DNA from 3 places in the Sphingobium mellinum genome. Region 2 is predicted to be linked to each of the others. Evidence: riboswitches for the same ligand, from Rfam matches in the RefSeq annotation. Region 2 holds a riboswitch; each other region holds the start of a gene.
The links. Region 2 has a riboswitch for cobalamin ahead of AAC640_RS09785 (HoxN/HupN/NixA family nickel/cobalt transporter). Riboswitches for the same ligand answer to the same signal wherever they lie in the genome.
Positions count from the first base shown of each region.

Region 1 (4,658 bases), on a different contig from region 2:
GGAGGACGGCGCCTTCGCAGGCGCAGATTTCTTCTTCTCCGCCACTGCTTCCACCACTTCGTCGATCACCGTCGCCACGTCACCTGCACCTGTCTGTTCGCTATCACGAAAATCCATACGAGCCCCCGAATGTTCCTGTTCCGTTCGATTCGGTCAAGCCTCCCCGACTAAGCGGAACAAGGCGCATGCAACCGAACCGCGCGCGGGACGAACATGGGGTCCACAGAACGGACCGCACAGGGCAAAACCGCCCTCGTCCGGAAAAAGGTCCGGCCGGTGCAATCACAATCTGTTGGGTAACCCCCGTTAACCCGATACAAGGGATAGTGCCACAGCCTCAAAAGCTTGCAAGAGGGTAAATGACACTCTGAAGACTCAGTTCGGCGACGATCGGACTCGTCTCGTCGCCCTGTCGCCACGCCGCAGCGCAGCGACGCATGGACTTTCCGCGCTCCCGCAAAAGGCAAGAGGGACAATATACGAACGAAAATAAATTTGGCTTGCCATCCGAATCTGTGGATAGCCTGTGGATGCCCGACGTTCGTCGCTGACCGGGCACCAGATATTGTGGTTGCCCGGCGTCGCCAGAGGCCAGCCAGCGCCGGCGTGACAATGTGCGAACGGAGCCAAGCCCATGATTCTCTATTATCACCCCCTCTCCTCCTACTGCTGGAAAGCGCTGATCGCCCTTTACGAGAATGACACGCCTTTCGAACGCCGGATGATGGAGGATGCAGGCGTTCCTGAAGCCTGGCTGGCGCTGTGGCCCATCGGCAAGTTCCCGGTGCTGCGCGACGAGGCGCGCGACACAACGTTGGGCGAGACCAGCATCATCATCGAATATCTGGGGCAGCATTGTCCGGGCCCGTTTCGTCCGATCCCCGCCGATCCGGAACAGGCGCTGGAGGCCCGGCTGATGGACCGGCTATTCGACAATTATGTGATGGCGCCGATGCAGGCGATCGTCTCTGACCGGATTCGTCCCGACGGATCAAGCGATCCGCTGACGGTGGGCAATGCGCGGCAGACGCTGGGCAAGGCCTATGCGATGCTGGAGCAGCGGATGGCCGGGCGCCACTGGGCGGCGGGCGATGATTTCACCCTGGCGGACTGCGCGGCGGCGCCTTCGCTCTTCTATGCCGACAAGATCGAGCCGATGCGCCGCGGCTTTCCGACCCTGGCCGCCTATCTTTACCGGTTGGAGGCGCGGGAGAGCTTCGCGCGCGTGCTGGCGGAGAAGGAGCGCTGGTGGCATATGTTCCCCTTCGCCAAAGGCTGAGGGGAACGGGACGGCTGGACTCGGGACGCAATCCCTATTAGCCGCGCGGGCGAGGACCCGTCGCGCAGGGCGGGCGGAAGACTAAGGGACTTGGCCAAATGACCGTCATCAAGACCGCCGACCTGATCGAAAGCGTCGCCGACGCTCTCCAGTTCATCAGCTATTATCATCCGATGGATTATATCCGCGCGCTGGGCAAAGCCTATGAGGCGGAAGCCAATCCGGCGGCGAAGGACGCCATCGCCCAGATCCTGACCAACAGCCGCATGTGCGCCGAGGGACATCGCCCGATCTGCCAGGACACCGGCATCGTCAACGTCTTCATCAAATGGGGCATGGAGTGCCGCCTCGACGACAACAGCCGCTCGATGCAGGAGGTCGTCGATGAAGGTGTGCGCCGCGCCTATCTGAACCCCGAAAACCGCCTGCGCGCGTCGATCCTGAAGGATCCTGCGTTCAGCCGCGTCAACACCAAGGACAACACGCCCTGCGTGCTCAATGTCGAGATGGTGCCGGGCAACAAGGTCACCGTCGATGTCGCGGCGAAGGGCGGCGGGTCGGAAAACAAGACCAAGTTCAAGATGATGAACCCCAGCGACTCCATCGTCGACTGGGTGCTGGAAATGGTGCCGCAAATGGGCGCGGGCTGGTGCCCGCCCGGCATGTTGGGCATCGGCATCGGTGGCACCGCGGAAAAGGCCGTGGCGCTGGCGAAGGAATCGCTGATGGAATCCATCGACATGGGTGAATTGAAAGCGCGCGGGCCGCAGAACGATATCGAGCGCCTGCGCATCGAGATTTTCGACAAGGTCAACGCGCTCGGCATCGGCGCGCAGGGCCTGGGCGGCCTGTCCACCATCCTCGACGTCAAGATCTACGATTATCCCTGCCATGCGGCCGGCAAGCCGGTGGCGATGATCCCCAATTGCGCGGCGACCCGTCACGCGCATTTCACGCTGGATGGGTCGGGTCCGGCCTATTTGGAAGCGCCGAAGATTTCCGAATGGCCGCAGGTCGACTGGAAGCCGAGCAAGGAAGCGATCCGCGTCGATCTCGACACGCTGACCCCCGACGTGGTGCAGAGCTGGAAGCATGGCGACCGCCTGCTGCTCAACGGCAAGATGCTGACCGGCCGCGACGCAGCGCACAAGCGCATCCAGGACATGCTGGCCAAGGGCGAGCCGCTGCCGGTCGATTTCAAAGGCCGCGTCATCTATTATGTCGGGCCGGTGGACCCGGTGCGCGACGAAGTGGTCGGCCCCGCCGGCCCCACCACGGCGACCCGCATGGACAAGTTCATGGACATGATGCTGGAACAGGGCCTCGCCGCCTGTGTCGGCAAGGCCGAGCGCGGTCCGGCGGCGACCGACAGCATCGCAAAGCACAAGAGCGCCTATCTGATGGCGGTCGGCGGCGCGGCCTATCTGGTGGCGCGGGCGATCAAGGCGGCCAAGGTGGTCGGCTTTGAGGACCTTGGCATGGAAGCGATCTACGAATTCGACGTGCAGGACATGCCGGTGACCGTCGCTGTCGACAGCGACGGCCAGAATGTCCACCGCCTGGCCCCGCTGGTGTGGCAGGAAAAGATCCGCAAGGAGCATCTGCTCGAAGGCGCCTGATACCGGGCTGATCGACGACAAAGAGGCGCCGCTCGTGAAATTCGGGCGGCGTTTTTTTTGAAGGGGCTGGCTGAAAGTAAGTCTGGTTCCAACCTTGCAGACCAGACGGCTTGTCAGTGCGCCAGCGCCGGGATAAGAGCGGCGCGTCCGGGCTTTGCAAATGGGTCGGACAAAGATCGCGCCGGTGCCTTGCAAGGGGCTTAATAGGGAACACGGTGAGAAGGGCGACCTTCGAATCCGAGGCTGTCCCTGCAACTGTAAGCGGTGAGCGCGATGTACATGCGCGGCGGGACATGGTTCCTCGCCGTCAGCCACTGGGCCGGACGCTAAATCCTGCGAGGCCTGGGAAGGCCGTGCATCGCGCGATGACCCGTGAGCCAGGAGACCTGCCGGCGTCTGGTCGCTCTTGCCTTGGCCCAGGGGATGGCCGTGGCCCGGTATCTTTCCGTCTGAGCGACGAACGAGCGGTGGAGGCCGCATCGGTTCGCGCGGTGGTCGCCTGGGGCGTCCGGCTGCCGACGCGTGCCGACCGTCGTCGATAGTCGGCCATGCGCCGATGGTCGCGCACGGCAGGCCTCCGCCAGCCAGTCGCTGACGCCGGGGACCGAATATGAAATCGAACATACAGACCTTCGCGCTGGGCGTGGCCGGCATTATCGCCGCCTTGGGTACGCCTGTCTTTGCCGCTGATGATGAAGGCGCATCCACTTCTGGCGAGGACACGACCGCCGCGAGCGAAATCGTGGTATTCGGGCGCGGTGAGGCGAAGATCGGCACCGCCCACGCCGCCAGCGAGGGCAGCGTCGCCGGGGCGGATTTGCTGGTCCGCCCGCTGCTGCGCGTCGCGGAACTGCTGGAGGCCGTGCCCGGCATGGTCGCGGCACAGCATTCGGGCAGCGGCAAGGCCAACCAATATTTTTTGCGTGGTTTCAATCTCGACCACGGTTCGGATTTCACCACCTATATTGACGGCGTGCAGATGAATTTCCGCACGCATGGCCACGGCCAGGGTTACCTCGATCTCAACGGGTTGATCCCCGAGATTGTCGCGCGTGAGGATTTCCGCAAAGGTCCCTACCGCGCTGACGGCGGCGACTTCGCGTTGGCGGGCGCGGCCTACATGACGACAATTGACGGGTTCGACAGGCCCTGGGTCGCAATTGAAGGCGGCTCTTACGGCTCGCGTCGGGTTGCCGCAGGCGGGACGATAAAAGGCCTGGGCGCGGGCGACCTGACCCTGGTCGGACAGGCGAAGCGCTATGACGGGCCGTGGCAGGAAGCCGAGCGGTTGCGTCACTATTCAGGCTTCGCCAAATATGTGATGCCTGCGGGCGCGGGTACGGCGGAAGCGACGTTCCACGGCTATCGCGCGACCTGGCGGCCGACCGAGCAGATCCCCGAGCGCATCATCGGCAGCGCCCAATGCGCGGACCGCTTCTGCTCGCCCGACCCGTCGGCACGAGGCGAGACGACGCGGCTCGTGGCCAACCTCGCGGTTCGGGAGCCGGACTGGAGCGCGAACCTCTACGGCCAATATTACGGCTGGAACATGTATTCGAACCCCACCTATGCCGACCTGGACGGCACAAGCGCGCAGATCGACCAGTTTGACCGGCGCTGGATCGCCGGTCTTACCGCCCGCAAGCAATGGGACGTGTCGCCTGCCCTGCAACTGACCGTGGGCACGGAAAACCGCTACGATCACATCGGCAAGGTTGGGGTGAAGCGCACCGCGGACCGACAGGACCTCTTCTCGCTCG
Region 1 is NZ_JBANRK010000001.1:818,554-823,211, forward strand. Features, by position in the region: gene AAC640_RS04185 (ribonucleoside-diphosphate reductase subunit alpha) at 1-117, opposite strand, end outside; gene AAC640_RS04190 (glutathione S-transferase family protein) at 635-1,279, shown strand; gene AAC640_RS04195 (fumarate hydratase) at 1,378-2,898, shown strand; cobalamin riboswitch at 3,064-3,306, shown strand; gene AAC640_RS04200 (TonB-dependent receptor) at 3,509-4,658, shown strand, end outside.
Region 1: another riboswitch for cobalamin. It lies ahead of AAC640_RS04200 (TonB-dependent receptor); the one in region 2 lies ahead of AAC640_RS09785 (HoxN/HupN/NixA family nickel/cobalt transporter).

Region 2 (4,658 bases):
GCGCCTGATGACGGCAAGCCGCGCACCCGCCCCTTCGACTACCAGATCCGCCGCTACAGCCAGTCGCACCCCGATGTCGTGGGCTTCGTCGAGCGCATCCGCGCACTGTGCGATCGCTATGGCGCCATCTTCACCATGGCCGAAGTCGGCGGCAACCGCGCCGAGGAGGAGATGAAGGCCTATACCGCCGGCGACAAGCGCCTCAACAGCGCCTATGGCTTTGACTTCCTCTACGCTGGCGCGCTGACCCCGGCTTTGGTCGCCGACACGGTGGCGCTCTGGCCCGACGAGCCGGGCATGGGCTGGCCGAGCTGGGCCTTTGAAAATCACGACGCGCCCCGCGCCCTGTCCCGCTGGTGCGCGGCGCGGGACCGCCCGGCCTTCGCCCGGCTCAAGCTGATGCTGCTCATCGCCCTGCGCGGCAACCCCATCCTCTATCAGGGCGAGGAACTGGGGCTGACGCAGGTCGACATCCCGTTCGACCGCTTGCAAGACCCCGAAGCCATCGCCAACTGGCCGCTCACCCTGTCACGCGACGGCGCCCGCACCCCTATCCCCTGGGAAGCAGGCGCCAGCGAGGCCGGCTTTTCCACCGCCCCGCCCTGGCTGCCGCCGGGCGAGGAAAATCTCGCAAAGGCGGTCGACGCACAGGAAGCCGACCCCGACTCTCTGCTGAACTTCACCCGCGCGATGCTGGCCCTTCGCCGCGACACTCCCGCGCTGCGGTACGGCCGGCTCGACCTGCTGCTGGCCGACGACAACCGCCTCGTCTTCCGCCGGGTGGCGGGCGACCAGGCGCTGCTTTGCGCCTTCAACCTGTCAGGCCAGGCCGTCCCCTGGCCGGACCCTGTCGCGTCGGACGGCACCGTGCTCGCGGCGGTCAATGGCGGCGGCAAAGGCGGACTCCCCCCCTATGGCGCGCTGTTCATCCGCGAGTAGAGCATTTTTCGAAGCAGACAGCATCATCTGCTGACTTGGAAAATGCCGAAAATACAAGATGAATTGAGCCTAATCCGCCAGTCAGATCGGGCTATGCTCCAGGTCGATCACTTCGCCCAACGTCGCCCTCGTAACATTCTGCGCTTGCCCACTTTCCTTTGCCGCGCGCGCCCACTATGACTGCCGCCGAAGGCTGGGTTCGCCCATCCTTCACTGATCGCGCCGGTGCCCCCGCAAGGGGCTTAATAGGGAATGCGGTGATGAATCCGCAGCTGTCCCTGCAACTGTAAACGGTGAGCGAAACGCATAGCGACCTGCCGTCCCGTCGGAAGGTCAGCCACTGGGCCGGACGCTAAATCATGCGAGGTCTGGGAAGGCCATGCGCCAAGCTGTGACCCGTGAGCCAGGAAACCTGCCTGCGTCTGGTCGCTCTTGCCTTGGTCCAGGGGATGGCCGCGGCACGGTACTCCGTCTGAGCGACGCTTGACGCAGCGGGAGCTGCTGTCCGCATGCCGGGCGCTTTTCAGGCGTCCGCCCGGCATGAAGGCGGCTTCCGTCCGGTTTCGCTGACGCCGACGGGGACAAACCCGCATGACCGCTGATTCCCTGGCCCTTCGCCGCCGCGCGACCGGCCTTTTCACCGCGCTTATCAGCGCCAATCTTCTGCTCTGGCTCTGGGCCTTCCTGCTGTTCGCCACCCAGCCGGTGATGCTTGGCACCGCGCTTCTCGCCTGGAGCCTTGGCCTGCGTCACGCCGTTGACGCCGACCATATCGCCGCCATCGACAATGTGACGCGCAAGCTGATGCAGGACGGCCAGCGCCCGCTGACGGTCGGCTTCTGGTTCGCCATCGGCCACAGCGCCATCGTCCTGATCGCCGCCGTCGGCATCGCGATTGCCACCAATGCGCTGAGCGGGTTTGAGGCGGCGGGGTCGATCGGCGGGACCGTGGCGACGATCGTGTCGGCCACCTTTCTCTTCACGATCGCCGCCATGAACCTCATCATCCTGCGCTCCGTGCTCGGGACTTTCCGCCATGTCCGCGCCGGCGGCACCTATGTCGACGAAGATATGGACATGCTGCTGGGCAATCGCGGGCTGCTTTCGCGCCTCTTCCGCCCGGTCTTCCGCCTCGTGACGCGCAGCTGGCACATGGCGCCGCTCGGCTTCCTCTTCGGCCTCGGCTTCGACACCGCGACAGAGGTCGCGATCCTCGGCCTCTCCGCAGGCCAGGCGGCCAGCGGCCTCTCGCTCTCCACCATCCTCATCTTCCCGCTACTGTTCGCGGCGGGCATGGCGCTCATCGACACCGCCGACGGGGCGCTGATGATGGGCGCCTATCAATGGGCGTTCGTGAAGCCGATCCGCAAGCTCTACTACAACATCACCATCACGCTGGTTTCCGCCCTCGTCGCGCTGCTCATCGCCGGGATCGAGGCGATGGCGCTGCTCGGCGACAAGCTCGGCCTTACCGGTGGCGCATGGACGATCGCCCGCGATCTGGGCGAGCATTTCAACAGCCTCGGCTTCCTCATCATCGGCCTGTTCGCCGCCTGCTGGCTCGCGAGCTGGGCCATCTACCGCTGGAAACGCTTCGACGAGATCGAAGTCGCCCACCCGATCCAAGGAGCAGTCTCATGACCCAACGAACGCCCGCGAAAAAGATCCCCGCCACCGTCATCACCGGCTTTCTCGGCGCCGGCAAGACGACCCTCATCCGCCACCTCATCGAACATGCCGGGGGCCGCCGCCTCGCCCTCATCATCAACGAATTCGGCGATGTCGGCGTCGATGGCGCGCTGGTGCAGGGCTGCGGCGACGAAGCCTGCCCGGACGAGGACATTATCGAACTGGCGAACGGCTGCATCTGCTGCACCGTCGCCGACGATTTCCTGCCGACCATGCAGCGCCTGCTCGATCGGCCGACCCCGCCCGACCACATCATCATCGAGACATCCGGCCTTGCCCTGCCCAAGCCGCTGGTCAAGGCATTCCAATGGCCCGACATCCGCACCCGCGCCACGGTCGATGGCGTCATCGCGCTGATCGACGCGGACGCGCTCGCCGGCGGCCGCTTCGCCCATGACGAAGCCGCACTGGCCGCCGCCCGCGCCGCCGACCCGACGCTCGACCATGACAGCCCGATCGAGGAACTGTTCGAGGATCAGCTGGCCTGCGCCGACCTTGTCCTGCTGAACAAGACCGATCTGGTCGACGCCGCCACGCTCGGCGCGCTGGAACAGGACCTGAGCGGACAGGTCCGCCCCGGCGTCACCATCCTGCGCACCGCCAAGGGCGCGATCGACCCCGCCATCCTGCTCGGCCTCGACGCCGGGGTGGAAAACCAGATCGACGCCCGCCCGTCCCATCATGACGGGGACGAGGATCACGATCACGACGATTTCGACAGCTTCGTGCTCGATCTTGGCGAACTTGACGATCCCGACACGCTGCTCGCCGCCCTGGCGCGGACGATCGCCGATCACGACCTGCTGCGGGTCAAGGGCTTCCTCGCGGTGGCGGGCCGCCCTGCGCGCTTTCTGGTGCAGGCGGTCGGCCCGCGTATCCAGCATCATTATGACCGGCACTGGCAACCGGATGAGCGCCGCGCCTCGCGGCTGGTGGTGATCGGCCAGCGCGGCCTTGACCGCGCCGCCATAGAGGCGAGCCTCGGCACGCTGGCGGCGACCGCCTGATGCACCTGCTGACCGCCACGCCCGGCACCGTCTCCAACGGCGACGAAGCCATCGACCTCGGCCAGAACCCGGGCGACATCGTCCTGCTGACCGTGGCGGACAGCGAACTTGCCTGTTTCGCCAGCGCGGCGGCGGCGCTGGGCGAGGATGCGCCCACCGTCCGCCTCGCCAATCTGCTTCAGCTCAAACATCCCTATTCGGTCGACCTCTATGTCGAAAAGGTGATCGCCCACGCCCGCTTCGTCTGCGTGGTACTGCTGGGCGGCAAGAGCTACTGGCCCTATGGCATCGAAGAAATCGGCGCCATCGCGCGGGACCGGGGCATCGCCTTCGCCGCGATCGCCGACGCCCGCGACGAGGACCCGGAACTACAGGCCGCCTCCACCCTGCCGCCCGATATCTGTGGCCGCCTGCGCGACTATCTCCGCCAGGGCGGCGTCCCCAACGCCATCGCCTTCCTGAAAACCGCCGCCCGGCTCGCGGGCCTCGACGCCGGGGTCCCCGACGATCCGGTGCCGGTGCCCGATGCCGGGCTCTACCTCCCCGGCACCGACCGCCCGACACTCGATCAGGTCAGGGCGCGATGGCGCGATGGCCAGCCCACCGCCTTCTTCCTCTTCTACCGCGCGCTGCTGGTCGCCGGCACGCTGGAGGCGGTGGACGCCATGGTCGCAGCTCTTGAAGCGGCCGGCCTCAACGTCCTGCCCGTCCATGTCCGGGCGCTGCGCGAACCCTTTGCCCGCGACGTCCTGCACGCGCTGATGACGCAGGCCCCGCCCGACATCATCCTCAACGCCACCGCCTTCGCCGCCAGCGCACCGGGGGAGCCGCGCACCCCTTCCGTGCTGGAACGGGCCGACTGCCCGATCCTCCAGACCCTCTTCGCCAGCGCCGACCAGGCCGGATGGGAGGAAAGCGCCCGCGGCCTTGGCCCCCGCGACCTTGCCATGCACATCGCGCTGCCCGAAGTGGACGGCCGCCTCTTCACCCGCGCCATCGCCTTCAAGGCGTCCGCCCGCTTCG
Region 2 is NZ_JBANRK010000006.1:78,738-83,395, forward strand. Features, by position in the region: gene AAC640_RS09780 (alpha-amylase family glycosyl hydrolase) at 1-939, shown strand, start outside; cobalamin riboswitch at 1,146-1,373, shown strand; gene AAC640_RS09785 (HoxN/HupN/NixA family nickel/cobalt transporter) at 1,531-2,580, shown strand; gene cobW (cobalamin biosynthesis protein CobW) at 2,577-3,635, shown strand; gene cobN (cobaltochelatase subunit CobN) at 3,635-4,658, shown strand, end outside.

Region 3 (4,658 bases), on a different contig from region 2:
GAAGATGGCGGCCAAGCCCGGGCTCAAGGCCGTCGACCTGTTCCGCGCGATCAACGAAGGCAGGGTCAAGGCGTTGTGGGTCATGGCGACCAACCCCGCCGTGTCGCTGCCCGACGCCAATCGCGTCCGCGAGGCGCTGGAGTCCGTGCCCTTCCTCGTTGTGTCGGACATCATGGCCGACACCGACAGCAGCGTTCATGCCGACGTCCGCCTGCCTGCCGCCGGCTGGGGCGAGAAGGACGGAACCGTCACCAATTCGGACCGCACCATCAGCCGCCAGCGTCCCTTCATGGACCTGCCCGGCGAAGCCAAACCCGATTGGTGGATCATCACCGAAGTCGCCCGCCGCATGGGCTGGCGCAACGCCTTCGCCTATGATCGCCCGGCGGACATCTGGCGCGAACATGCGCGCCTCACCGCCTATCAGAATGACGGCCAGCGCTTGCTCAACCTGCGTGCCCATGCCACGATCGGCAACGATGCCTATGACGCGATGGAGCCGTTCCGCTGGGGTGGCGAGAAGCCCTATGCCGATGGCCGCTTCCAGACGCAGGATGGCAAGGCGCGGCTGGTGCTGACCCGGCAGATGGAGTTGCAGGACCCGCTCAAGCAGTGGCCGATGACGCTCAACACCGGCCGCTATCGCGACCAGTGGCACACCATGAGCCGTACCGGTCTGTCGCCCAAGCTCGCCCGTCACCGTGAGGAACCGCTGGTGGAAATCCACCCGCAGGACGCGGAGGCGCTGGGCATCGTCGATCACGATCTCGCCCGCGTGCAGACCGCGCAAGGCAACAGCATCTTCCGCGTGGCGCTCAGCGAAGGGCAGCGTCCTGGTGAAATATTCACGCCGATCCACTGGACCGACCAGATGTCGAGCGGCGGCCGCACCGGCCTGCTGCCCCGTCCGCTGGTCGATCCGCATTCGGGCCAGCCGGGGTTCAAGTCGACCCCGGCCAGCGTCGAGAAGGTCGCCATCGAATGGAAAGGCTTTCTGATCCTGCGCGGGGATCAGCCGGTGAAGTTGCCGTGCCTATGGTCGACGAAGATCGCGGTTCCGGGCGGCGCGCTCTATGAGATCGCGGGCAATGGCGATCCCGCGCGGCTCGACGCCTTGCTGCCGACGGGTGACCGGGTTGAAGCCATGGACGTGACTCGCGGCACGCGCCGCGTCGGGACCATCAGCGAAGGCAAGCTTTGCGGCGTCCTGTTCGTCACCCGCACCGGCCTCCTGCCCTCGCGCGACTGGCTGATCCGCCAGTTGGAAGTCGAGGGGGTCGGTGGCTCGGTTCTCGCCGCGCGCGGCCCGGGTAGCCAGCCTGACAAGGGGCCGACGATCTGCGTCTGCTTCGACATCGGCCTCGATCAGATCGTTGCCGCCATTCGCGATCAGAATCTGGTCGACGTGCCGGCGATCGGCAAGGCGATCGGCGCGGGCACCAATTGCGGATCCTGCCGTCCCGCGCTTGCCAACATCCTCGCCCACATCCCGCAGGAGACGCTCCATGCAGCAGAATGAGTTGATCGCGCCCGGCCAGGTCTGGCTGGTCGGCGCGGGACCCGGCGACCCGGACCTCCTGACCCGCAAGGCCGAAAAGCTGATCGCGGCGGCCGACATCGTTTTCCATGACGCGCTGGTGGGGCCGGGCGTGCTCGACCTGATCCCGCAGGGCGTCGAGCGGGTCAGCGTGGGCAAACGTTCCGGCCGCCACAGCAAGGCGCAAGGCAGCATCAACGACCTGTTGCTCGCCGCGGCGAAGGCGGGCAAACGCGTCGTCCGCCTCAAGGGCGGCGATCCATCCATATTCGGACGCTCGGCCGAGGAAATGGAGCATCTGGCGGCCGATGGCGTGTCCGTCAGCATCTGCCCGGGCATCACCACGGCGAGCGCGGCGGCGGCGAGCGGTAACGCGTCGCTCACCCTGCGCGGCAAGGCGCGCGGGGTGACATTGGTCACGGCGCATCTGAAGGCCGGCGAGCCGCTGAAGCTCGACTGGGAAGCGCTGGCGCGGCCGGGCGGCACGATCGGCATCTATATGGGGCGCGCTGCCGCTGCCGAAATCGGCCGGGAACTGATCGCCGCCGGGCGGGACCCGGAAACGCCGGTGATGGTCGCGGTCAACGTCTCGCTGCCGAGTGAACGGCTGATCCGGGGCAAGCTCTCTGCGCTCGCCTTTCTCGTGGCGGCGATCAGCGACGATGACCCGACGCTGCTGATGATCGGCGAGGCCGTGGCGGGCACCGCAATGCCCGTGCGCCACGCGGCTGACGCTTCGGTCGAGGCCTGATTATCGGTCGCGGCCGGGCATGGGCGGGCCGATCAGCTTGTCCAGATCCTCCGGCCGATTGATATTGGGCAGCAGGATGTCGGGCCGCTCCAGGATCCGCGCGTCGATCCGCCGCAGCCAGCCATGAATGGATCGCACATCATCCTCCGCCAGATGCGCGTCCAGTTCGGGAGCGAGTGAGGCCGGCCAGAACCCCGCCAGTGGCTGCCCCCCGAGCACCGCCGCGCCTTCGCCAACCAGCGCTTGCGGCAGGTGGTCAGGATAGGTCGGCATGTCGCATCCAGTCGTCAGCACCGCGTCATAGCCCTGGGAAAGCGCATGATGCAGCGCTGCGTTGAGGCCGCCCAGCGGGCCCAGGTCCGGGGCTGGCCGGTCCGGAAGGCTGGTCAGTCCCGCCACCTCCCGGCCGCAGATGACGATGGCGTCGACATGAGGGTCGAGCGAGGCGACCGCGTGATTCAGCAGCGTCCGCCCGTTGAGCATCGCCAGCGCCTTGTCGCTGCCGAAGCGGCTGGATCGTCCGCCCGCCAGCACCGCTCCCAGCAATCGCATGCATCGCCTCCTTGGCATGAGCCCCACTTTCCCTTATGGCGCGCCGGGTGAGCGGGCAACCGCTGACACAAGAAGATCGCGCCGGTGCCCGAATGGGCTGAAAAGGGAATGCGGTGCGGGCGAACTGTGTTCGCCCTATGCCGCGGCTGTCCCTGCAACTGTAAGCGGTGAGCGCGATGCACGGGGACCCATGCTTTCAAAAGGGGAAGCCATGGGGACCGGCCACTGGGCGACAATGCCCGGGAAGGCTTGTGCATGAGCGCTTTGACCCGTGAGCCAGGAGACCTGCCGGCGCATGGTCGCTCTTGCCTCGGACCCAGGGATCGGTCCGGGCACGGTGTTTTCCGTCTGAGCGACGCCAGCGGCGGGGGCCGCATCGGTGCGCGGGGCGGGGCGTTGGCGTCTCCCTTTCCAGCATGCCGACCGTTCGTTCGGAAGCCCCTGCCTGAAGTCGCGTGACGCTCAGGGAAGACATATAATGATGAAAACCGGAATTTCGCTGCTGGCGCTGCTCGCCGCCACGCCCGCGCTCGCGCAGGACAATGACGAAATCATCGTCACCGCGCTGGGCATCGAACAGCCACGAGACGAAGTCGGCCAGGCGGTGACCGTCATTGACGCAAAGACCATCGAAACGCGCCAGACGGTCAGCATCGCGGACCTGATTGCCACCACGCCGGGCGTCCGCTTCAACCGCGCCGACGCCGTGGGTGGCGTCACAGGCGTCTCGATCCGTGGTGCTGAAACGACGCAGACGCTGGTGCTGCTCGACGGCGTCAAGGTCAATGATCCCAGCGGCATCGGCGATCTTTATGATTTCGGCAATCTGCTGACCGGGAATATCCGTCGCGTGGAAATCCTGCGCGGCTCCAACTCGGTCGTTTACGGCAGCCAGGCGATCGGCGGCGTCGTCAATATCATGACCGGCCAGCCAAAGGAGGGCTTCGGTGGCAGCGCCTCGGTCGATTACGGCTACGCCGATACGCTGAATGCCAAGGCCGATGTGTCGGGCACCAGCGGCATCGCGTCCGGCGGCGCGGGCGTCGCCTATTTCCGCACTGACGGCATCTCCGCTGCCAAGGGTGGCACGGAAAAGGACGGTTATGAAAATATCGCCACCAACGCCAAGCTGAAGCTTGCCTTTACTGACAATCTCAGCCTCGACCTGCGCGGCTATTATATCCACGCCAATCTCGACACCGACATTTTCTTCGGCGCGCCTGCTGACACGACCGACCGAAGCAAGCTTGACCAATATGTCGGCTATGCGGGCCTCAATCTCGCGCTGTTCGACGGCAAGCTGACGCAGCGCGCCGCCGTCACCTGGTTCCGCAATGACCGCGATTATTTTTCCCCCTTTGGCGACTATGGCTATTCGGGCACCGACCTGCGATTCGAATATGAAGGCGTCTATCAGCCCATCGACGAGGCCAAGCTGATCTTCGGCTATGAGCATGAGCGGCCCGATTATGACTTCACCGGCTTCGGCTCGACGGAAAGCCATCGCGCGAACATCGATAGCGTCTATGCTCTGGCCGTCGTCAAGCCCCTGACGGGCCTGTCGCTCACCGGCGGTGTGCGCCATGACGACCATAGCCAATTTGGTGGCGCGACCACGCTGGGCGCCAACGCCAACTATACGCCCAATGAAGGCCAGACCAACTTTCGTGCCAGCTATGGCGAGGGCTTCAAGGCGCCGTCGCTCTATCAGCTTTATGACAGCTTCAGCGGCAATTCCACACTCGATCCCGAACGGTCGAAAAGCTACGACATCGGCATCGACCAGCGGCTCGACGGCAATCGCGCGATCATCTCGCT
Region 3 is NZ_JBANRK010000001.1:609,043-613,700, reverse strand. Features, by position in the region: gene AAC640_RS03125 (molybdopterin-dependent oxidoreductase) at 1-1,519, shown strand, start outside; gene cobA (uroporphyrinogen-III C-methyltransferase) at 1,506-2,288, shown strand; gene mobA (molybdenum cofactor guanylyltransferase) at 2,289-2,840, opposite strand; cobalamin riboswitch at 2,906-3,147, shown strand; gene AAC640_RS03110 (TonB-dependent receptor plug domain-containing protein) at 3,319-4,658, shown strand, end outside.
Region 3: another riboswitch for cobalamin. It lies ahead of AAC640_RS03110 (TonB-dependent receptor plug domain-containing protein); the one in region 2 lies ahead of AAC640_RS09785 (HoxN/HupN/NixA family nickel/cobalt transporter).